DNA from 2 places in the Streptomyces sp. NPDC060028 genome. Region 2 is predicted to be linked to the other one. Evidence: riboswitches for the same ligand, from Rfam matches in the RefSeq annotation. Region 2 holds a riboswitch; the other holds the start of a gene.
The links. A riboswitch is a leader RNA that binds a small molecule or an ion and turns the genes downstream of it on or off. The one in region 2 is predicted to bind guanidine.
Positions count from the first base shown of each region.

Region 1: linked by a shared signal. The riboswitch ahead of ACFWBF_RS30675 (DMT family transporter) and the one ahead of ACFWBF_RS17505 (hypothetical protein) in region 2 are both predicted to bind guanidine.

Region 1 covers NZ_JBHWVJ010000086.1:2,961-13,331, reverse strand. Annotated here, with positions in the region: gene ACFWBF_RS30725 (glucose PTS transporter subunit EIIB) at 1-170, shown strand, start outside; gene rph (ribonuclease PH) at 267-992, shown strand; gene ACFWBF_RS30715 (hypothetical protein) at 1,097-1,501, shown strand; gene rdgB (RdgB/HAM1 family non-canonical purine NTP pyrophosphatase) at 1,549-2,163, shown strand; tRNA gene ACFWBF_RS30705 (tRNA-Leu) at 2,214-2,289, opposite strand; gene ACFWBF_RS30700 (HNH endonuclease) at 2,337-2,996, opposite strand; gene ACFWBF_RS30695 (HNH endonuclease) at 2,993-3,631, opposite strand; gene bcp (thioredoxin-dependent thiol peroxidase) at 3,780-4,247, opposite strand; gene ACFWBF_RS30685 (DUF3618 domain-containing protein) at 4,352-4,669, shown strand; gene ACFWBF_RS30680 (co-chaperone GroES) at 4,735-5,037, shown strand; guanidine-III (ykkC-III) riboswitch at 5,094-5,172, shown strand; gene ACFWBF_RS30675 (DMT family transporter) at 5,205-5,525, shown strand; gene ACFWBF_RS30670 (transglycosylase domain-containing protein) at 5,535-8,012, opposite strand; gene ACFWBF_RS30665 (ABC transporter permease) at 8,188-9,003, shown strand; gene ACFWBF_RS30660 (ABC transporter permease) at 9,173-9,943, shown strand; gene ACFWBF_RS30655 (ATP-binding cassette domain-containing protein) at 9,947-10,371, shown strand, end outside.
Region 2 covers NZ_JBHWVJ010000031.1:3,383-13,753, forward strand. Annotated here, with positions in the region: gene ACFWBF_RS17460 (TetR/AcrR family transcriptional regulator C-terminal domain-containing protein) at 1-58, shown strand, start outside; gene ACFWBF_RS17465 (sodium:calcium antiporter) at 286-1,353, shown strand; gene ACFWBF_RS17470 (TIGR03618 family F420-dependent PPOX class oxidoreductase) at 1,391-1,849, shown strand; gene ACFWBF_RS17475 (PadR family transcriptional regulator) at 1,923-2,537, opposite strand; gene ACFWBF_RS17480 (hypothetical protein) at 2,638-3,102, shown strand; gene ACFWBF_RS17485 (FAD-dependent oxidoreductase) at 3,099-4,307, shown strand; gene ACFWBF_RS17490 (MFS transporter) at 4,366-5,634, opposite strand; gene ACFWBF_RS17495 (LysR family transcriptional regulator) at 5,767-6,702, shown strand; gene ACFWBF_RS17500 (hypothetical protein) at 6,800-7,399, opposite strand; gene ACFWBF_RS17505 (hypothetical protein) at 7,502-8,020, opposite strand; guanidine-III (ykkC-III) riboswitch at 8,096-8,159, opposite strand; gene ACFWBF_RS17510 (dienelactone hydrolase family protein) at 8,379-9,128, shown strand; gene ACFWBF_RS17515 (helix-turn-helix domain-containing protein) at 9,155-10,371, opposite strand, start outside.

The DNA.
Region 1 (10,371 bases), on a different contig from region 2:
AGGGCTGCATCACCCGCCTGCGCACCGAGGTCATCGACCCGAGCAAGGTCGACGAGGTCGCACTGAAGGCCGCCGGCGCCCACGGCGTCGTCAAGATGGGCACCGCGATCCAGGTCGTCATCGGCACCGACGCCGACCCGATCGCCGCCGACATCGAAGACATGATGTGAGCTGAGCCCTCCCGGCCCACCCACGCACGAACGACCCCGTCCCGGACGCCCCGGACGGGGTCTTTCCGTACCCCGGCACCGACTAGGCTCGGAGCCATGTCTCGCATCGACGGCCGTACGCCCGAACAGCTCCGCCCGGTCACCATCGAACGCGGATGGAGCAAGCACGCCGAGGGCTCCGTCCTCGTCTCCTTCGGAGACACCAAGGTCTTCTGCACCGCCTCCTTCACCGAAGGCGTCCCGCGCTGGCGCAAGGGCAGCGGCGAAGGCTGGGTCACCTCCGAATACTCGATGCTGCCCCGCTCCACCAACACCCGCGGCGACCGCGAATCCGTACGCGGCAAGATCGGCGGCCGCACCCACGAGATCTCCCGCCTCATCGGCCGCTCGCTGCGCGCCGTCATCGACTACAAGGCCCTCGGCGAGAACACCATCGTCCTGGACTGCGACGTCCTCCAGGCCGACGGCGGCACCCGCACCGCGGCCATCACCGGCGCGTACGTCGCCCTCGCCGACGCCATCGCCTGGGGCCAGCAGAAGAAGCTCATCAAGGCCGGCCGCAAGCCGCTGACCGGCACCGTCGCCGCCGTCAGCGTCGGCATCGTGGACGGCGTCCCGCTGCTCGACCTCTGCTACGAGGAAGACGTGCGCGCCGAGACCGACATGAACGTGGTCTGCACCGGCGACGGCCGCTTCGTCGAGGTCCAGGGCACCGCCGAGGGCGAGCCCTTCGACCGCAAGGAACTCAACGCCCTGCTCGACCTGGCCACCGGCGGCTGCGCCGACCTGGAGGCCATCCAGCTCGGCGCCCTGGAGCTGTAGCCTCCACGGCAACCGCCGGGCCCGCCCCGGCGTCTACGCGGATACGGGCGCACGGTGTCACAGCCGTGCGCCCGTCCATGTACCAGAGTTGGGGGAGACCCGAAGTGAAACCGCAGCCGAAGACGACTCACAAGCTCCGCATAGCCGCCGTCGCGCTGGCGGCCGCTCTCGCCGTCCCGGCGATCACCTCCTGCGACGCGATCTCGACGGCGATGGACTGCGCGAACACCGCGGTGGCCATAACGGACGGCGCGAACGACCTCCAGCAGGCGGTCTCGCAGGCGGGCAACAGCCCGCAGGACGCCCAGAACGCGCTCAACCAGATCGAGACGAACCTCAAGAAGGTCGGCGACCAGACGGACAACGCCGACCTGAGCAAGGCCATCGACTCCATGAACGCGGCCGTCAAGAACGTCCGCACGTCGATCGAGAACGGCAACTCGGTCCCGGACGTCACGCCCGTCGCGGACGCGGCGAAGGAGATCTCGAAGGTCTGCACCCCGGGCTGACCCCGGGCCGGGCCGACCCCGGGGCGGCGGCCGGAATAATGGCGGGCATGACCTCCACGCCCCGCCGCCTGATCCTGGCCACCCGCAACGCGGGCAAGATCGCCGAGCTCCACGCCATCCTGTCCGACGCCGGCCTGCCGCACGAGCTGGTCGGCGCGGACGCGTTCCCGCAGATCCCGGATGTCAAGGAAACCGGCGTCACCTTCGCCGAGAACGCCCTCCTCAAGGCCCACGCCCTGGCCCAGGCCACGGGCCTCCCGGCGGTCGCCGACGACTCCGGCCTCTGCGTGGACGTCCTGAACGGCGCCCCCGGCATCTTCTCCGCCCGCTGGTCCGGCACCCACGGCGACGACGCCGCGAACCTGGCCCTCCTCCTGGCCCAGCTCGGCGACATCGACGACGCCAACCGCGGCGCCCACTTCGCCTGCGCGGCGGCCCTGGCCCTCCCGGACGGCACGGAACGCGTGGTCGAGGGCCGCCTCCTGGGCACCCTGCGCCACACCCCCGCCGGCACGGGCGGCTTCGGCTACGACCCGATCCTCCAGCCCCTGGGCGAGTCCCGCACCTGCGCGGAACTGACCCCGGCGGAAAAGAACGCCATCTCCCACCGCGGCCAGGCCTTCCGCGCCCTGACCCCGTTCGTCCGCGCCCTCCTGGGCTGACGCAGCAAGGCCCGGCCTCCCGAAACTCGGGAGGCCGGGCCTTGTCTGCTTGGTACGCCCGATCGGATTCGAACCGACATACGCGACCACCTAAAGATCGCCGCTCCCCAGTTGGCGTACGGGCGCAAGCCAAGAACACTCTACTCGCTGGCGGGGCGTCGACGGGTGGATTTCTAACGACTTCGTCGACCACCTCGGCACCACGTACTCGTGACCGCGTGACAGTTGGGACACAGCAACCGCAGGTTCTCGCGGCGGTCGTCGCTCCAATCGCCGTTGATGTGGTCGACCTCCAGGGTCATAGGGTCACCAAGCCACTCGGGCGGTGTTCCGCAGGTGTCGCAGCACTCCGGAACACCCATGTCGTGCAGGGCCCTTCGCAGGAGTCGGCTACGGGTCCGCCACTTTCCCTCGTGCTTGACGAGGATTTCATCAGCGGGCTTGCGGGGTACGCGTCCAGGCTTGCCGCGGCCGTGTGCCTGACCGAGGAAGTGCGACGTGTCCAGCCCCGATTCGAGGACCCACGCCTTGAGAGATGCCCTCCACCCTCTACTGTCGGGCCGATCGAGACGCCGGAGGGTCTCCGCCCAGGAGCGCGACGTGGCGACGGCGTTCTGCAGAGAGGGCTGATCCGGTTTCTCGTGGAGCCGGTAAGGGCGTCGGTCGAAGTGGGATATGTCGATGCCGTAGGCGGAGAAGCGCCGCATGAGGTATTGCCGGAGCCGCTGAGGGTGCGGCTGTATCCCGTAGCGGTCGATGACCTCGTCAATGTCCTTGCACCGGGCCGCGGCGTCGGCCAGGACTTCCCGCGTGTAGTGGGCGGCGCTGGTCACCGGCGTCCCTTGCCCCGGCCGCGGTACGTGTCTGTCGTGGAGTGGCAGTTGGGGCAGAGCAGCCGCAGGTTGGCCGGTTGGTTGTTGCGCCAGTCTCCGTCGATGTGGTCCACCTCCAGAGGTAGTGGGTGCCCCTGCCAGACCGGCTGGATGCCGCACCTTGCGCACTGTTCGGGTACACCCAGTGCGCTGAGCGCCCACTTCAGATGTTCACTCTGAGCTCGGCGGGTATGAGGCCCGTTCTGCTTGACGAGGATCGCCTCCGGGGTTCGCCTCGTCTTGGGCCGCCCCGCCAGGGAGGTCGGCGCGAAGTGCGAGGTGTCTATGCCGAATGCCTTCACCTTGCGGCTGATGTGGGTGTGGTGACCGCCCACGACCTCGAGCCCGAGGCGCCGCAGTACCTCACACATGTTCTTCGAGAGGGCGACCGCGTCCTCCAAGACCTCTCTCGTCCATTTCTCCCCCTCCCGCTCGAAGTGCGCGACGTTCACCCCGAGCTTCCGCATGCGGTCGTACAGGTACCGCCTCGACCCGCTCTTCGGGTCCACCCCCAGCTGTTCCAGCGCCTCCGTCAGCGTGCGTGACGTGCTGGCCGCCGCCGCCAGGCGTTCCTTCGTGTACGGGCTGGTCGGCATCCCGTGTCCCTCCGTCCCCGGCCGCGTGCGCGGCTCTCGTATGGGGTAACGGACCGATAGTCGGACGGTTACGGGTTGTTTCGTCCGATAAGCGGAGCGGCCCGCGCCGGATGGGGGCGGGCCGCTGCGTTCGGGAGGGAGGGGGTGGTCAGATTCCCAGGTCCTTGATGATCTTGGCTACGTGGCCCGTGGCCTTCACGTTGTAGAAGGCGTGCTCGACCTTGCCCTCCTCGTCCACGACCACCGTGGAGCGGATGACGCCCGTGACCGTCTTGCCGTACAGCTTCTTCTCGCCGTACGCGCCGTATGCGGTCAGCGTCTCCTTGTCCGGGTCGCTGACCAGCGTGACCTTCAGGTGCTCCTTCTCGCGGAACTTCGCCAGCTTCTCCGGCTTGTCGGGGGAGACGCCGATGACGTCGTAGCCGGCCGTGGCCAGCACGTCCAGGTTGTCCGTGAAATCGCAGGCCTGCTTGGTGCAGCCCGGGGTCAGGGCGGTCGGGTAGAAGTACACGATCACCTTGCGGCCCTTGTGCTCGGCGAGCGAGACCTTGTTGCCGTCCGCGTCGGGCAGGGTGAAGGCAGGGGCGGTGTCGCCCGGCTGAAGTCGCTCGCTCATGTCGGAAGTCTCCTCGGGAGGGGATCGATATGTCTCGAGACTAAGCTGACAGACTGTTCATGGCGGACTACGCCCCCACAGACCACGACGACGGAGGCAGCGCGGTGTCGGAAGCCAGGACCCCCGCACAGATCGAGGCGGACATCGTCCGCAGGCGCGAGCAGCTCGCCGATACGCTCGATGAGATCGGCGTGCGCATGCACCCGAAGACGATCATTGGGGATGCCAAGGCGAGGGCCGTCGGGATCGTGGACCACGCAGCCGGGCGTGCCGTGGTCGCCGTGAACCGTCTGATGACCGATGTGCGCGACGGGCTGCGCCACGAGGACGGGGCTCCGCGCGTCGAGCGGATCGTTCCTGTCGCGCTGGTCGCGGTGGGTGTGGCCGGGCTGGTGGTGCTGTCGGTGCGGCGCAGGCGCTGAGGTAGGTTCGGGGCGTGAGCGACGACATCACCGACACCACCACGCACGACAAGCTCCCCATTCGCATGCTGCACGACCGCGTGCTCGTGAAGTCCGACTTGCCGGAGGGTGAGCGGCGCTCGGGCGGCGGCATCCTGATCCCGGCGACGGCCGCGGTGGGCAAGCGGCTTGCCTGGGCCGAGGTGGTCGCGGTCGGGCAGAACGTGCGCAGCGTGGAGCCGGGCGACCGGGTGCTGTACGACCCCGAGGACCGGGCCGAGGTGGAGGTGCGCGGGGCGACGTACGTGCTGATGCGCGAGCGGGACCTGCACGCCGTGGCCGCGGAGCGGCTGGAGGGGTCGAAGGACTCCACCGGGCTGTACCTCTGATCTGACCTGCGAGAAGGGCTGGTGACCACGGTCACCGGTCCTTTTTCTTGTGCTTTGCCCGCCCTTTGCTAGGGTGGTGGGGAACCCCCGACGAGACGCGCCGTACCGGGTAGCTGGACGCAAAGACGACGCACCCCCCGTTCGCTCTCGTCCCGGAGGTGCCTGTCATGGCCTGGGTTCTTCTCATCGTCGCCGGTCTGATCGAAGTCGGCTGGTCGATCGGCATGAAATTCACCGAAGGCTTCACCCGGCTCTGGCCCAGTGTGTTCACGGGCGCCGGAATCGTCGCCAGCATGGTGCTGCTCTCCGTCGCCGTCAAAACCCTGCCGATCGGTACGGCGTACGGGGTGTGGGTCGGCATCGGTGCGGCCGGTGCGGCGGTGCTCGGCATGGCGGTGATGGGTGAGCCCGTCACCGCCGCGCGGATCTTCTTCATCTGTCTGCTGCTGGTCGCCGTGGTGGGCCTGAAGGTGACCTCCGGGCACTGAGCACCCGGGCTATTCGAGCAGGTTCGTCGGGGGGCGGGGGCGCAGGCCTTCGGTGGTGCCGGCCGGGTTTCCGGTTGTGGCGCCGCCGTCGGTCTGGCCTCCGTCGGTCTGGCCTCCGTCGGTCTGGCCTCCGTTTGTCTGGCCGCCGTTTGTCTGGCCCCCTTGTGTTTGGCCGCCCTGCGTCTGCCCGCCCTGGGTCTGGCCGCCCGTGTTCTGACCCCCGTTGTTCTGACCCCCGTTGTTCTGGCCTCCGTTGTGCTGGCCCCCTTGGGTCTGGCCTCCGTTGTTCTGCCCGCCCTGGGTCTGGCCCCCGGTCGGGGGGCTCGGCCGTACCGGCGGGGCCGAGGAGTCGTCGTCCGGGGTCTGCTGCGGGGTGTTGGGGATCACCGGCGGCGGGGGCCGGTCCGCGCCCGGCATGAGTTCCAGGTCGAAGTCCACCGGGTCCGTGCCCTCCAGGGCCGTCTTCGTGTACTGCGCCCAGATCCGGGCCGGGTAGCCGCCGCCCCCGATACGGGCCTCGCCGAGCGCGCCGTACAGGGACTCCAGGGTGCCCGTGTCCGGGTCCTGGCCCATCATCGAGACGACCGTGACGAGGTCCGGGGTGTACGCCGCGAACCAGGCGGAGCGGTCCTGTTCCCCGGTGCCCGTTTTGCCGGCGGAGGGGTGCCCGGCGGCGAGTGCGGCCGTACCGGTGCCGTTGTCCACGACGCTGACCAGCATGGACGTGGTCGTGTCGGCGGCTTCGCGGCTGACGGCCTCGTTCGCGCCCCGGTCCGGGAGGGCGATGGTGTCGCCCTCCTTGGTGATCTTCTCCAGGAAGGTGTGCGGGGTGTGCCGGCCGTGCGCGGCGAGGGTCGCGTACGCCTGGGTCATGTCGAGGACGCTGGCCTGCATGGTGCCGAGCGCCATGGCCGGGCCCGGGTCGAAGTTCGGGGTGTCGGCGGGGATGCCGAGGTCGATGGCGGTCTTCTTGACCTTCTCGGTGCCGACGTCGACGACCATCTGCGCGAAGACGGTGTTGACGGAGAGGTCGGTGGCGGTGTTGACGGTGATGTTCCCGTAGCTGAGCTGTCCCTCGTTCTCCGGTGCGTAGCGGATCCGGGTGCCGACGACGCGGCGCTTGTTGTCGCCGTTGTAGATCGTGTACGGGGTGATCGTGCGGCCTTCCTGCGTACGGGAGTTGTTCTGCACGGCGGCCGCGAAGACGAAGGGCTTGAAGGTGGAGGCCACCTGGTAGTCGTGGCGGGTGGCGTTGTTGACGAACTGTTTGGTGTAGTCGATGCCGCCGTACAGGGCGACGACCTTGCCGGTGGCCGGGTCGATGGAGACCGCGCCGGTGCGCACGAGGCGGTCCGCCTTGCGCTTGTCGGGGTCGAGTTCGCTGACCATCTTGTCGTTGACGGCGTCGACGATGGCGTTCTGGCGGCGCTTGTCGATGGTCGTGGTGATGCGATAGCCGCCCTCGGCGAGGGTTTTGTCGTCGAGGATCTTGTTCTCGACGATGTAGTCCTTGATGGCCTCGACGAGGTAGCCGCGCTGCCCGGAGAGCCCTGCGGCGGCGCGGACCTTGCCGGGTTCGGGGAAGGTGGTGGCCGCGCGTTCGGTGGCGGTCATCCAGTTCTTCTTGACCATGCCGTCGAGTACGTAGTTCCAGCGGGCGACGGCGCGGGGGCGGCTCTGGGGGTGGGCGAGGACGTCGAAGGCGCTGGGGGAGTTGAGGAGGGTGGCGAGGTACGCGCCTTCCGCGGTGGTGAGTTTGCCGACGTCCTTGCCGTAGTAGGCCTGTGCGGCGGCCTGGATGCCGTAGGCGTTGCGGCCGAAGTAGCTGGTGTTCAGGTAGCCCTCGAGGATGTAGTCCTTCGACTTTTCGCGACCGAGTTTGATCGCGATGAAGAACTCCTTGACCTTGCGTTTGATCGTCTGTTCCTGGCCCAGGTAGTAGTTCTTGACGTACTGCTGGGTGATGGTCGAGCCGGACTGGGTGCCCTTGCCGGTCGCGGTGTTCCAGGCCGCGCGGAGCATCGCGGCGGGGTCCACCGCCCGTTCGGAGTAGAAGTCCCGGTCCTCTGCGGCCAGTACGGTCTCCTGGACGGACCGCGGGATCTGCGAGAGCGGGACGTTGACGCGGTTGACCTCGCCGTCGCGGGCGAGCTGGGTGCCGTCGGCGTAGAGGTAGAGGTTGGACTGCGCGGTGGCGGCGGCGTTGGCGGGCGGGATGTCGACCAGCAGGTAGCCGGCGACGAGGGCGCCGCCCAGCAGCAGGGCGAGCAGCAGGAGTCCGCCGAGGACCATGCGCCAGGTGGGGAGGGCGCGGCGCCAGCCGGTCCGTTCGCGCTCGGCCTTCTTGGCCTTCTTGGGCTTGTTGGGCTTCGTGGCCTGCTTGGGGTCCATGGGCTGATCGGCCGCCCCGGCCTTCCCGGGCCGGGGTTCTTCGGGGGTGTCCGGGTCACGAGGGGTCCAGCCGGGGGGTGGTGACTGGTCGCTCATCTCCGGGACTCCTCGGCGCCGTACGAAACATCCACATCTGTACCTCATGGTGTCTACCCGATGGCCGCTGAATTCCGCTCCGGAGGGGCGTAAATCGTTTCCGTGGCTCGCCCCTCCGCACTAAGCTCGCGCGCTTTGGCCGACGTAGGAACGACGTGGGATACGGAGGGATACGGTGCGCCAGAGAGTGCGTCTTCACCTGGCCGTCGCGGCCGGAGGGTTCCGGCGGTACGCCACTTACGGGACGGCCACCGCGGCGGGGGTGTTCACCAACACCGCGTTCGGTTTCATCCTCGCCTACACGTTCATCGCACTGTGGGACGAGCGGCCCGGGCTCGGCGGCTACGACCAGGCGCAGGCCCTGACCTTCATCTGGGTCAGCCAGTCGCTGCTCGCCGCCGGGGCACTGATCGGCGGCGGTTTCCAGGAGGAGTTCCAGGAGCGGGTGCGTACGGGTGACATCGCCGTGGACCTGTACCGGCCGGTGGACCTCCAGGCGTGGTGGCTCGCCACGGACCTGGGCCGGGCGGCCTTCCAGCTCGTGGCCCGCGGGGTGGTCCCGATGGCGGTCGGGGCGCTCGCGTTCCGGCTGGCGCTGCCCGCGGATCCGGTGCGGTGGCTGCTGTTCCTGGTGGCCGTGGTGCTGGCGTTGGTGGTGAGTTTCGCCGTGCGCTATCTGTTGGGACTCGCGGCGTTCTGGCTGATGGACGGTGCCGGGATCAACATGGTGGCCACCGTCGTCGCCATCTTCTTCTCCGGGATGCTGCTGCCGCTGACCGTGTTCCCGGGCGGCTTCGGGGAGTTCGTACGGCTCCTGCCCTGGGCGGCGATGCTCCAGGTGCCGCTGGACGTGCTGCTCGGCATGGGCACGGGGGCCGGGGGCGCGCTGCGGGCGCTGGGGTTCCAGGCCGGGTGGGCGCTCGTGCTGCTGGGCCTGGGGCGGCTGATCCAGTCCGCCGCGACGCGGAAGGTGGTGGTCCAGGGTGGCTGACGCGACGGTGGACGTGAAGCCGGATCCGGAGCGGGATCTGGATTCGGTTCCGGGTCCGGTTCCAGGTCCGGGTCCGGAGCGCCCGGTGGCCCCGGCCGTTGTCCCGCTCGGCGGGCGGCGGCGGAACCGGGCCGTCGAGGGGGTGCGGGGCTACGCGCTGATCGTGTCGATGTGGATCCGGTCGACCATGACGTACCGGGCGTCCTTCTTCCTGTCGACCTTCGGGAACGCGGCGATCACGCTCCTCGACTTCGCCGCGATCTACATCATGTTCTCGCACGTGGACGTCCTCGGGGGCTTCACGCTGCCCGAGATCGCCCTGCTGTACGGGTCCTGCTCGGCCTCCCTGGGCTTGGCGGACCTGCTGCTCGGCAACACCGCCCGGATCGGCGCCCGGATCCGCGACGGCTCGCTCGACACCATGCTGGTGCGCCCGGTCCCGGTGCTCGCGCAGGTCGCGGCGGACCGTTTCGCGCTGCGTCGGCTGGGCCGGCTCGGGCAGGGCCTGGGGGTGCTGGTCTGGTCGGTCTCGGCGCTGTCGGGGCAGGTGGACTGGACGGTCGCCACGGTGCTGCTGGTGCCGGTGATGATCATCGCCGGGGCGGGGATCTTCGGGGCGGTGATGGTGGCCGGCGCGGCGTTCCAGTTCGCCGCGGGGGATGCGGCGGAGGTGGTGAACTCCTTCACGTACGGGGGCTGCACGATGCTGGAGTACCCGCCGACGGTGTTCACGAAGGACCTGCTGCGCGGGGTGACCTTCATCGTGCCGCTGGCCTTCGTCAACTGGCTGCCCGCGCTGCACATTCTGGGGCGCCCGGACCCGCTGGGGCTGCCGGGGTGGGCGGCGTACGCGAGCCCGCTGGTGGCGTTCGCCGTGTTCCTGCCCGCGTCGCTGGCTTGGCGCGCGGGAGTTCGTTCGTACCGAAGCACGGGGAGCTGAGTGATGGCCGATGCGTTGATCGAGCTGGACGGGGTCGAGAAGGTCTTCGACGTACGGCGTCGGGTGAGCCTGATGCGCAGGGAGAAACGGCAGGTCAGGGCCGTGGACGGGATCAGCTTCGAGGTCGCGCGGGGCGAGGTGGTCGGCTACATCGGGCCCAACGGCGCCGGGAAGTCGACCACGATCAAGATGCTCACCGGGATCCTGACGCCGAGCGGCGGCCGGCTGCGGGTCGCGGGCATCGACCCGGCACGGGACCGGATGAGGCTCGCGCACCGGATCGGGGTGGTGTTCGGGCAGCGCACGACGCTGTGGTGGGACCTGCCCCTGAAGGACTCGTACGGGTTGATGCGGCGGATGTACCGGGTCCCGCCGGCGCGGTTCAAGGAGAACCTGGAGCGCTGCGTGGAGCGGCTGGACCTGGCCGA
Region 2 (10,371 bases):
CGACGAGACTCCGGCGGCTGAACGGGGCCCGTCGTCCGAAAGGCTTCAGGGCGGGTAGGGTGGGTGACTGCGAAGGGGAGTAGCCCTGCGATACCGGTCGTCGACACACTGGAACCCCCGGGTTCCCGGTGGCCGGGCCCGTGTTCTCGATGACGCGGGTGGGCGAGACCTTCGGCCCATTTGTCGACGACGTATGTCAGCGTGTCGGCGGGGTCGAAGCCGTCTGCCGCCTCTCACGCCGGTCGTCCTCGAGCCCCGCAGACGCGGGAAGGCTGGACGAATCCCGTGATCCATTTCGTATTGCTCATCGCGTGTGCGGTGGCGATCTATCTCTCCTGTGAGTGGTTCGTCAACGCGGTGGAGTGGCTGGGCGAACGCCTCAACGTGGGAAAGATGGCAGTCGGCACGATCCTGGCCGCCTTCGGAACCGCCCTGCCGGAGTCCGTGGTCACCCTGGTCGCGGTGACCACCGGCGCCACCGAAGAGGCCAAGAACATCGGAGTCGGTGCCGCCATGGGCGGCCCGCTCGCACTGGCCACCATCGCCTACGGTGTCACCGGCGCGATGCTCATCCTCAAGCGCCGCAAAGACCGCGCGGCCGTCCTCGCCGGCGCCGCCGGTGCCGGCGGCTCGAGCGTGAGTCTGCCGCAGGGCGGTGAGGCCCTCGGCGACGCGAAGGACATGAAGCGCCTGGCCCGGGACCAGAAGTGGTTCCTGCCGATCTTCACCGTGAAGGTCGCGCTCGGCCTGGTCGCCTTCGCCTTCAAGCCCGCCCTGGGCGTGCTGTTCTTCGCCGCGTACGCGGTCTACTTCGTCCGCGAGATCCGCAGCAGCCGCGCCGACGACTCGGACGACGAGGAAGAGGAGCTGGAACCGCTCAAGCTCCAGCCCAAGGCCGCCTCTCCGGCGACTTGGGCCGTGGTCGTCCAGACCCTGGCCGCGCTCGTGGTGATCTTCTTCGCCGCGCACTTCTTCGTGAAGCAGCTCGACGTCATCGGCCCCATGCTGGGGCTGTCCGCGACGGTCACGGCCCTGCTGCTGTCCCCGATCGCCACCGAACTCCCCGAGATCATGAACGCCGTGATCTGGATCCGTCAGGGCAAGGTCAAGCTGGCGCTCGCCAACATCTCCGGCGCCATGATGATCCAGGCCACGGTCCCCAGCGGGATCGGCCTCTTCTTCACCAGCTGGCACTTCGACGGCCCCCTGCTCTGGTCGGGGATCATCACCATGGCCGCGATCGTCTACCTCCTGCTCACCATGCGCGCCCACAAACTCACCCCTGCCCGCCTCGCGGTCGCCGGACTGTTCTACGTCGTCTTCGCCATCGGCCTCGTCCCCATCCTCGGCTGACTGGAATGCCCAGGCACACGCGGGAGTTGAGCACGTCATGACTCAAGGTCCCGCACCTCGCTCCCTGTCCGACGATGCCCTCTCAGAACTGCTGAGCAGTCAGCAGTTCGCCACCCTCGCCACCAACAAGGGCAGTGGCCATCCTCATCTCATGACCATGCTCTACAGCTGGGACGCCGCAGCGCGCATCGTGCGGTTCTCCACCACCGCCGACCGCGTCAAGGTCAAGCAGCTCCGGCGTGACCCACGCGCGGCCGTGCATGTTCCGGGTGGCAACGTATGGTCGTTCGCCGTGGCCGAGGGCGAGGCCGACGTCTCCGAGATCACGACCACGCCGGGGGATGCGGTCGGGCGAGAGCTGCTCGCGATGGTGGCGGAGAGCGCGAAGCCGCTGGATGAGGATGCGTTCCTCGAGCAGTTGGTCGCCGAGCGCCGGGTGGTCATCCGACTGAAGGTGTCCCGGTTGTACGGGACGGCACTCGACATCGACGGCTGACACTGGTCACGGTCACGGTCACGGTCGAGAGCGCAGCGGTTCAGGCCGCCCCCGGACACACCCGGGGGCGGCCTCACTGTTGCACCGGCCCCGACGCGAGGGCGTCCAGCTGCTCCTTGGACCACGAGAGCGCGCCGGCTCGCAGGTCTTCGACCACCGCGCGCACCCACTCCAGCTCCGCGGCCGTCACGGCCCGCAGGTATTCGGTCTCCAGGCGGGTGATGCGCGGCAGTCCCTGTTCCGCCTCTGCGGCCATGGCCGCTTCCAGCCCGTCCACCTTCTTCGCGAGGGCGTCGGCCCGCCGCTCCAGTACGTCTGCCATCTCTTCGGGCGTGAGCAGCAGCAGATTCGAGAGGGCGGCCGGGAATTCCGGGAACTCCTGCTTGGGCGCGGAGAGCATCTCCTCCATCCAGGCGCGGGCGGTCTCGCGCCCCGCGTCCGTGACCTCGTACACGGTCCGCTCGGGGTACTGCTGATCGCGTCCTGTCTCGCGCACCGCGATCAGCCCGTCGCCGTTGAGCCGCTCGATCGTGCGGTAGAGGCTCGCACGCTGCCTGACGTTGACGACTTGTTCCTTGCCCCAGTCCTTGACCAGGCGCTGGATGCCGTAGGGGTGCAGCGGCTGGTAATGCAGCAGGGCCAGGACGGTCAGGGCGAGGGGGGAGCTGCGGGGAGTGGAGGGAGTCATGGACTCGACTCTAGCCTCGGCAAGACTAGTTGACGTGATACTAGTTTCAGTGCAACTATCAAATCGTCAGCGCAACGCCGCCCAGAGAGGAACCACCGAGATGTCCCTCACCGAGCGCATCCACTCCGACCACGGCCTCGTCAAGCACCTGGGGAACTGGACCGAGGCCGGCCGCTTCGAGCTCAAGGTCCGCCATGGTGCCGCCGTCCTCGACCTTCGTTCCCCCGGCCTCCCCGACGACATCGAGATTCACATCGACATGGACCGGGCCATGGTCAAGCTGCTGGTGGACGACGGCGCCGCCATTGACCACTGGAACCTGAGCTGGACCGCCCGCGGCAAGATCAAGGACTCCCGCTCCTCCACCGGAGACAAGGCGTCGGCGGCCGGCCGCCGTATCCATCTGTCCGGCTCCGCGACGAACAGCGAGATCCGCATCCACCGCGGTGGCATCGCGATCCTGTCGGCGATGTTCTCCCGTGCGTACGTCCAGGACGTGCGCCGCGCCCACAAGACCGGCGGCGTACCGACGATCGACGATCCCACGAGGGGGCACCAGTCATGACCCGCATCGGCAAAGCCCGCACCGCGCTCGTCATCGGCGGCGGCATCGCAGGCCCGGTCGCCGCGATGGCCCTCCGCCAGGCAGGTATCGAGGCCGCCGTCCACGAGGCGTACGACTCCACGGCCGACGGGGCCGGAGGCGGCATGACCATCGCCCCGAACGGCCAGAACGCCCTCGACGCGATCGGCGCGGGCGACATCGTCCGCGCCATCGGCACACCGGTCACCGCCATGGGGCTGCGGAGCTGGACGGGTAAGCACCTCGCGCAGTTCGCCCCGCCCTCCCGTCTCCCGTCCCAGCAGTTCGTCTGGCGGGCCGATCTCTACCGTGCGCTGTACGACGAGGCGGAGCGCCGCTCCGTCCCCATCCACCACGGCAAGCGGCTGACCGGCACGACGGACACCGGCTCCGGCATCACCGCGCACTTCGCGGACGGTACCCAGGCGAACGCCGATATCCTCATCGGCGCCGACGGCATCCGCTCCACGGTCCGCCCCCTGATCGACCCTGATGCGCCAGAGCCGAACTACGCCGGCCTGGTCTGCTTCGGAGCGCGGATGCACCCCTCAGGGATGCCCTCCACCAACGGCGTCATGTACATGTGCTTCGGCAAGCGCGCATTCTTCGGATACCAGGTCTTCGACGACTCCTCGGCGGTGTGGTTCGTGAACCTGCCCCACCGCGCCCCGATGACGGTCGCCGAGGCCCAGGCGATCGGCGCGAAGGAGTGGATGCGCATCCTGCTGACCGCCTTCGCCGACGACCGCACCCCGGCCCTCGAGATGATCGGCCGTACCGACGTCGGCCAGCTCCTCGTCACCGGCCCGATGGAGAACATGCCGAGGGTCGCGAACTGGACCCGCGGCCGCATGACCCTGATCGGCGACGCGGCCCACGCCGCCTCGTCCAGCTCCGGGCAGGGCGCCTCCATCGCCGCCGAAAGCGCCGTCGAACTGGCGCGCTGTCTGCGGGACCTGCCCTACGACCAGGCCTTCGCGGCGTACGAGCAACTGCGCCGCCCCCGCGTCGAACGCATCATCAAGCTCGGCGCCCGCACGAACAGCAACAAGACCGCGGGCCCGGTCGGCCGCGTACTGCGCGACCTGGTGATGCCGGCGACCATGAAGCTGATCAACCCGGAGAAGACGGCCTGGCAGTTCGACCACCACATCGACTGGGACGCGAAGGCAGTCCCGCTCACGTAAACATGAGGCGGGGGGCCTGGTGCCGTATGCGCCTCACGGTTGTCTGGGGGATTCTTCGTCAGGTGCGGCTCGCTGCCGACTCCGGCTCGGAGAGGGGCGCTGCCGCGCGGCGGGGGAGGAGCAGCGGGGTCGCCAGCAGCAGCACGCCGGCCAGGCCGATGGCCGTACGGGGGCCGAGCAGGCTGCCCAGCACGCCCCAGGCGGCCGTCAGGAGTGCGGTCGAGGCCTTGGTGGTCACCGCCCAGGCGGACAGCGTGCGGGCGACCCGGTCGGTCGCGGTGCGCTCGAGGCGGTAGGTGGCGTAGACGGGATTGAAGACCCCGCAGCAGAAGATGAGCCCGAGCTCGACGCCCATCACCAGCAGCAGCCCTCCGGTGCCCGGCCCGAGGAAGGCCAGCCCGATGGGCCAGAGCGCGCGCAGCGCCCCGGCCACGACCAGGACCTGGCGCTGCCCGAACCGGGTGACGAGCGGTCGGGCCAGCCGCGAACCGAGCAGCCCGCCGATCGAGGGCGCGGCGAAGGCGAGGCCGTACTGCCACGGTTCGAACCCGAGTCGGCCGAGCATCAGGACGGCCAGCAGCGGCTGGGCGGCCATCACCAGGCCGTTGAACAAGGCGGTGTTGAAGAGCAGCGGACGCAGCGTGGCGTCGGCGAGGATGTACCGCCAGCCGTCGAGTAGGTCCCCGGCCCGCATGCGCGCGGCCTCCCGGCGCTCCGGCCGCGGCTCGTGCCCGCCCATCGCGCGGATGCCCAAGGCCGAGAGCAGGTAGCTGACCGCGTCGGCCACCACCGTCGCCACCGGACCGAGCAGCCCGATCGCCGCGCCGCCCAGCGGCGGTCCGATGATCGTGGTCGTCCAGGCCGTGGACTCGAATCGGGCGTTGGCGACGAGCAGGTCCTCGGCCGGCAGCAGCGTCTTCAGATACGCGCCGGAGGCGGCGCGGAAGGTGATGTCGCCCGCCGCGACGACGGCCGAGACCAGCAGGAGCTGCAGGAAGGTGAGCACGCCGAGCGCGAACGCGGTGGGGATGGTCAGCAGCGCGGCGCACCGCACCAGGTCCATCGCGATCAGCACCCGCCGCTTGCGGCGGAACTCCACCCACGGGCCGAGCGGCACCGCCACGGCCGCGCCCACCGCAGCCCCCACGGAGGCCAGCGCGGCGACCTCGGCCGAACCGGCGTGCAGCACCTGGATGGCGATCAGCGGGAACGCGCCGTAGGCGAGCCAGGTACCGAGCGCGCTGGTCCCGTACGCTCCCCAGAGCCACCCGAACCGCCGCCCCAGCCGATGTCCGAGCAGATGTCCCCGTCGGTTCCCGCTTCTCATGCCCCACGCCCCCGCCACTCACCCGCACAACCGATTCGCGATCGGAAGCATCAAAGCGGGCACCATACCCGGAGATCAAACAACCACGGGGCCGTCAGCCACAACCATTCGTTGTGGCCGTAGGGTGGCGGCATGGACCACGACACCGTCCGGACCTTCGTCGCCGCCGCCGACGCGGGGCAGTTCCAGGAGGCCGCCGTCGAGCTGGCGGTCACCCAGCAGGCTGTCTCCAAGCGCATCGCCGCGCTGGAGCGCAACCTCGGCGTGCGGCTGTTCACCCGCACGGCGCGCGGCGCCGAGCTCACCATCGACGGGCAGGCGTTCCTGCCCCACGCGCGCGAGCTGCTTCGCGTCGCCGAGCGCGCGGTCGCGTCCGTGCGCCCCGGCCGCCGTCCGCTGCGCGTCGACGTGATCGCCTCGCGCGTCGCGCCGTCCGGCCTGATGCGCGGCTTCCACCGCGCACACCCCGACATCGAGCTCGACGTGGTGATGCTGTTCGACATCGAGACGGCCATCGCCGCCCTGCGGTCCGGTGCGATCGACGCGTCCTTCCGCGCCGTCGCCGTCCCCGGCCGGCCTCTTCCCGAGGACATCGAGTCCGTCCGGGTGCTCGACGAGCCGCTCCAGCTCCTCACCGGCCCCGCCCACACGCTGGCGGGCGCCCGGTCGGTGACCGTCGCCCAGCTCGCCGGGCACCGGATCTGGATGCCCGGCGTCGTCCCCGGTACCGAGTGGGCCGCCTACTACGACGACCTCGTCGCCGCGTTCGGTCTCACCATCGAGGCGACCGGCCCCAACTTCGGCTCCGACGCGCTCCTCGACACCATCGCCGACACCCCGGCCCTGGCCACCTTCATGGGCGAGCAGACCCGCCTCGTCTGGCCCGCCGACCACGGCCTGCGCCGCATCCCGGTGACCGACCCGACGCCCGTCTATCCGCACTCGCTCCTCTGGCACCGCGACAACCCCCACCCGGCGCTGGCCACCCTCCGCGCGCACCTCGCCGCCAGAGCGGCCGGCCACGACGCCGCCGGGACCTGGGCGCCGGACTGGGTGATTCCGCGCTGAACGCCGCCGCGGGCCCGCAATCAGCGCGACCGGTTCGGTAAGCCGCCGTACGAACTCCTCGGCGGGCTCCTGACCGAGCTGCGCGACCCGAACGCTGTCAAGCGGACCGGACCTCGCGCTCGCCCAGCCGACGGGCCCGGGCCCGGTCGCAAAGCCAGGCACCCGTCCCCACCAGCACCGCCGCTCCCACCCCGTACAGGGGCAGCCACAGGGTCGTGGTGGCCGCGAGGCACTCGGCGACGGCCCTACGGCCCTGGATGTCCTGCGTGAACGCCAGGGCCGTGCCGTCACGGCCGGCCAGGTTACCGAGCGCGGCCTCCACCTGGAGGGCCTGGTACCTGCCCAGCAGCTCGCAGTCGCCGCGCGAGCCCGGCATCGGGAACAGCCAGGCCTGGCGCTGCAGCAGGGGGGCGAGTGCGACTGCCACGCAGAGGCCGATGACCAGCGCGTACGCGACGAGGCCGCGCATGTAGGCCGAGCGGATGTCGGGCGTCCACTGCGCCCGTCGCTGGAAGGCGAGCATCACCGCGAGGAGCGTTACCCCGATGAACGTGGCGAACCACTGCCACGAGCCCTGGGCGAGCGCGAACGTCAGCACTGCGGCGAGTCCGATGCCGATGACACCAGGGGCGGGAATGTCACTGCCCGCCGAGTCGGATGCCGGCCTCGGGGTCACTCGGGGGCTGGGATCACTCACGGGCCTCTCCTGCCGCGGGAGGCATCAGCATCCGCCGCGGGGCACCGCAGAGCTGGGCGCCATGCCGCACGGGCCGGGCTTCCCGCCCGGATGGCCCGCGTGTCACAGCCGCCAGTACGTACCCGCACGGGAATCGACGTGCACCACGTGTCGGCCGACGCGCACCACGTGGTGGTCCGGACCGGACCAGGAGCCGGTGGCACCCTCGGCGCCGGACATCGGGGTCCAGATCTCCAGGAAGGTACTGCCGTCCGGGTTGGTGCCCCGCTCGACGAGATCCGTACCCTCCCGCCGGAAGGTGCCGGTGTCTTCGCCGGGCTCGCCCGTGAGGTGGTGGAAGCGGACCCGGGAGCCGTCGAAAGACGTCGTACCGGCGAAACCCCGGCTGTCGGCGTAGTACGGGCCGGCCTGCAGCCACACCGCTTCACGTTCCTCGAGAAGGGGTCCGCCGTTGCGGCTGATGCCGCGCCGCAGCCAGGCGCCGTGCTCGGGCACCGGGACGCCAGGGCCGGGGCCGTCCGGAAAGCGGTCCGCCGGCCCCCGCTCCGGCTCAGGCGCGGTACGGCCCCCGGCGGCATGCGCGGTCGTCCGGTGGAGGCTGCGGGTGAGTGGCACGGTCATGGGGTTCGGCCCATCTTGCTCGACGAAGACGCTGCCGCGGTGCGGACAGCGGGCGGCGCTGCTCGTGCAGCACCGCGCGCGTCGTCGTGCGTAACCGGGTACGGCGCGTCTCGTCCGGGGCCGTGCATCCGGCCGCCGGACAACCTAGCAATGGAGGCGGCGGGCCGGGGCCCGGCCCGCGGTGACGTTCCTCACCCGCTTCCGGCCCTCGTGCATGGCCTCCGTTCAGGCACATCGACTCCGCGAGCCGAAACGGGGCACCCGCCTGCTTGGGTGATCGGCTACGTTGACCCCGGGTTGACCCCAACCCCTGGTAGGGGCTGTCTACTTGCATCAGCCCAGGGAAGGAAGATTCGCCATGCCCACCAAGAGGCTGCAGATACCCACCACCGAGGGCCGGGCCGATGCCTTCGCCGCCTTACCCGCCCGTGGCGAGCGGCACCCGGGGGTACTGCTGTACATGGACGCCATCGGCGTGCGGCCCGTGTTGGAGGAAATGGCCCGCACACTGTCCGAGCACGGTTACTACGTGCTCGTCCCCAACCTCTACTACCGGCACGGCCCGGCACCGGTGATCGAACTTCCCGCGTACCTGACGAAAGAGATACGGCCCGCGGTCTTCGCCCAACTGATGCCCTTGATCGAGGCGCACACCACCGAACGTGCCCTGCGCGACGCCGACGCCTTCCTCAGGTTCCTCACCACCCGGCCCGAGGTCAGCCCCGGACCGGTCGCCGTGATCGGCTACTGCATGGGCGCCGTCCTGGCGATGCGCACCGCAGCAGCCCACCCCGACCAGGTGGCGGCCGTCGCCGGATTCCACCCCGGCCCCTTGGTCACCGACGCGCCCGGCAGCCCGCACCGCCAAGTCCCCAAGCTGACCGCCCAAGTCCACCTCGGCCTGGCCGAAAACGACATGACGCCCGAAGCCATCAGCGAGCTCGACCAGGCCCTGGACGCCGCAGGCGTCGGCTACACCTCCGAGGTCTACCCCGGCACCGTCCACGGCTTCACCATGGCCGACACCGACGCCTTCAACCCCTCGGCGCTACAGCGCCACTGGGACCGCCTGCTGCCCCTCCTCGATCGCACCCTGGGCCGGCGCTGAGGCTCCGCGCACCGTACGGGGGCCGTTCAGCACACGCCGTGCTCGGGGAGGATCCAGCCGCGGTAGCGCTCCCGCCGCTCCTCGGCCACCGCCCCCGTTTCCCCGTGGGTGAGTCGACGCAGCAGCCGGGCCGCGCCTTCGGTGCCCGCCTCGACCTCCGTGCGCAGTTCGCCGACGAGGCGGTGCGCGAAGAGGAGGTGGGCCAGCTGCTCGGGGGCCCACCACGCGGAGGGGGGCCCGCCGCTGGCGATCAGGTTTCGCAGCAGGTCGAGGGCCTCGTGCAGCCGCCCGTGGTCGGCGAGCAGCTCCGTCAGGTGCTGTGCGGCCGGTACGCTCCCGCCGTCCGCCAGGGGCTTGACGATCTCCAGGGCTCGGTCCAGGTGTCCCTGCCGGGCGAGGAGCCGCGTCCAGCGGGCGACCGCGCGCCACATGCCGGTCGCCGCCAGGCCGGGCAGTTCGTCCAGCGGGCAGTGCTCCGCCCACTGTTCGCGGAGGTTGGGATCCCGGGCCGCGGCCGCGCGCAGGTGGTCGACGGCCTCCTCCTCGCGGCCATGTGCGAGGAGGATCTCGGCCAGCATCTTGCAGGCGTTGCTGTAGCCGGCCTCGACGAAGGGGCGCAGCACGGCGAGGGCCTCCTCGACGCGGTCCTCTTCCACCAACAGCTCGACCACCCGGTCGGCGGCCCCCCGCTCGGTGTGGACGTACGGCATGTAGAGCGCGATCGCCTCGCGGCGCCGGCCGCGCCGGGCCAGCAGCTCGGCCAGTCGTCCGGTCGAGTTCACCTGCCCGGCCGCCGCCCGGGCCCGTAGCGCTTCCTCGTCACCGAGCTCCGCCAGGAGGTCGGCCAGGTGACCGTCGGCGAAACGGTTGCCGTCGGCCGCCCACCGCCTCGCCACCTCGACCGCCTCGTCCGGGCGTCCCACGCGTACCAGCAGCTTCATCAGTTCCGGCTTCTCGCCCTGTGCCCCGAGTACCTCGATCGCCTCCTGCGCCCGGCCCCGGCCGGCGAGGAGCCCGGCCCACCGGGCCGTGGCCCGCGCCCTGCCGGGGTGCCAGTCCGCGTGCACCGTCGGCCGCAACACCTCGATCGCCTCCTCGATCCGGTCCTCCCGCAGGAGCGCCTCGGCCAAGGCTTCGGTGGCGCCGTGGAGGTCGTGGTCGCCGTGGTCGGCCAGCCGCCTGTGGAAGGCGGCGGCCTGCGGGTACCGCATCCGCAGGCCGGCGGCGCGGGCGAGGCGTTCGA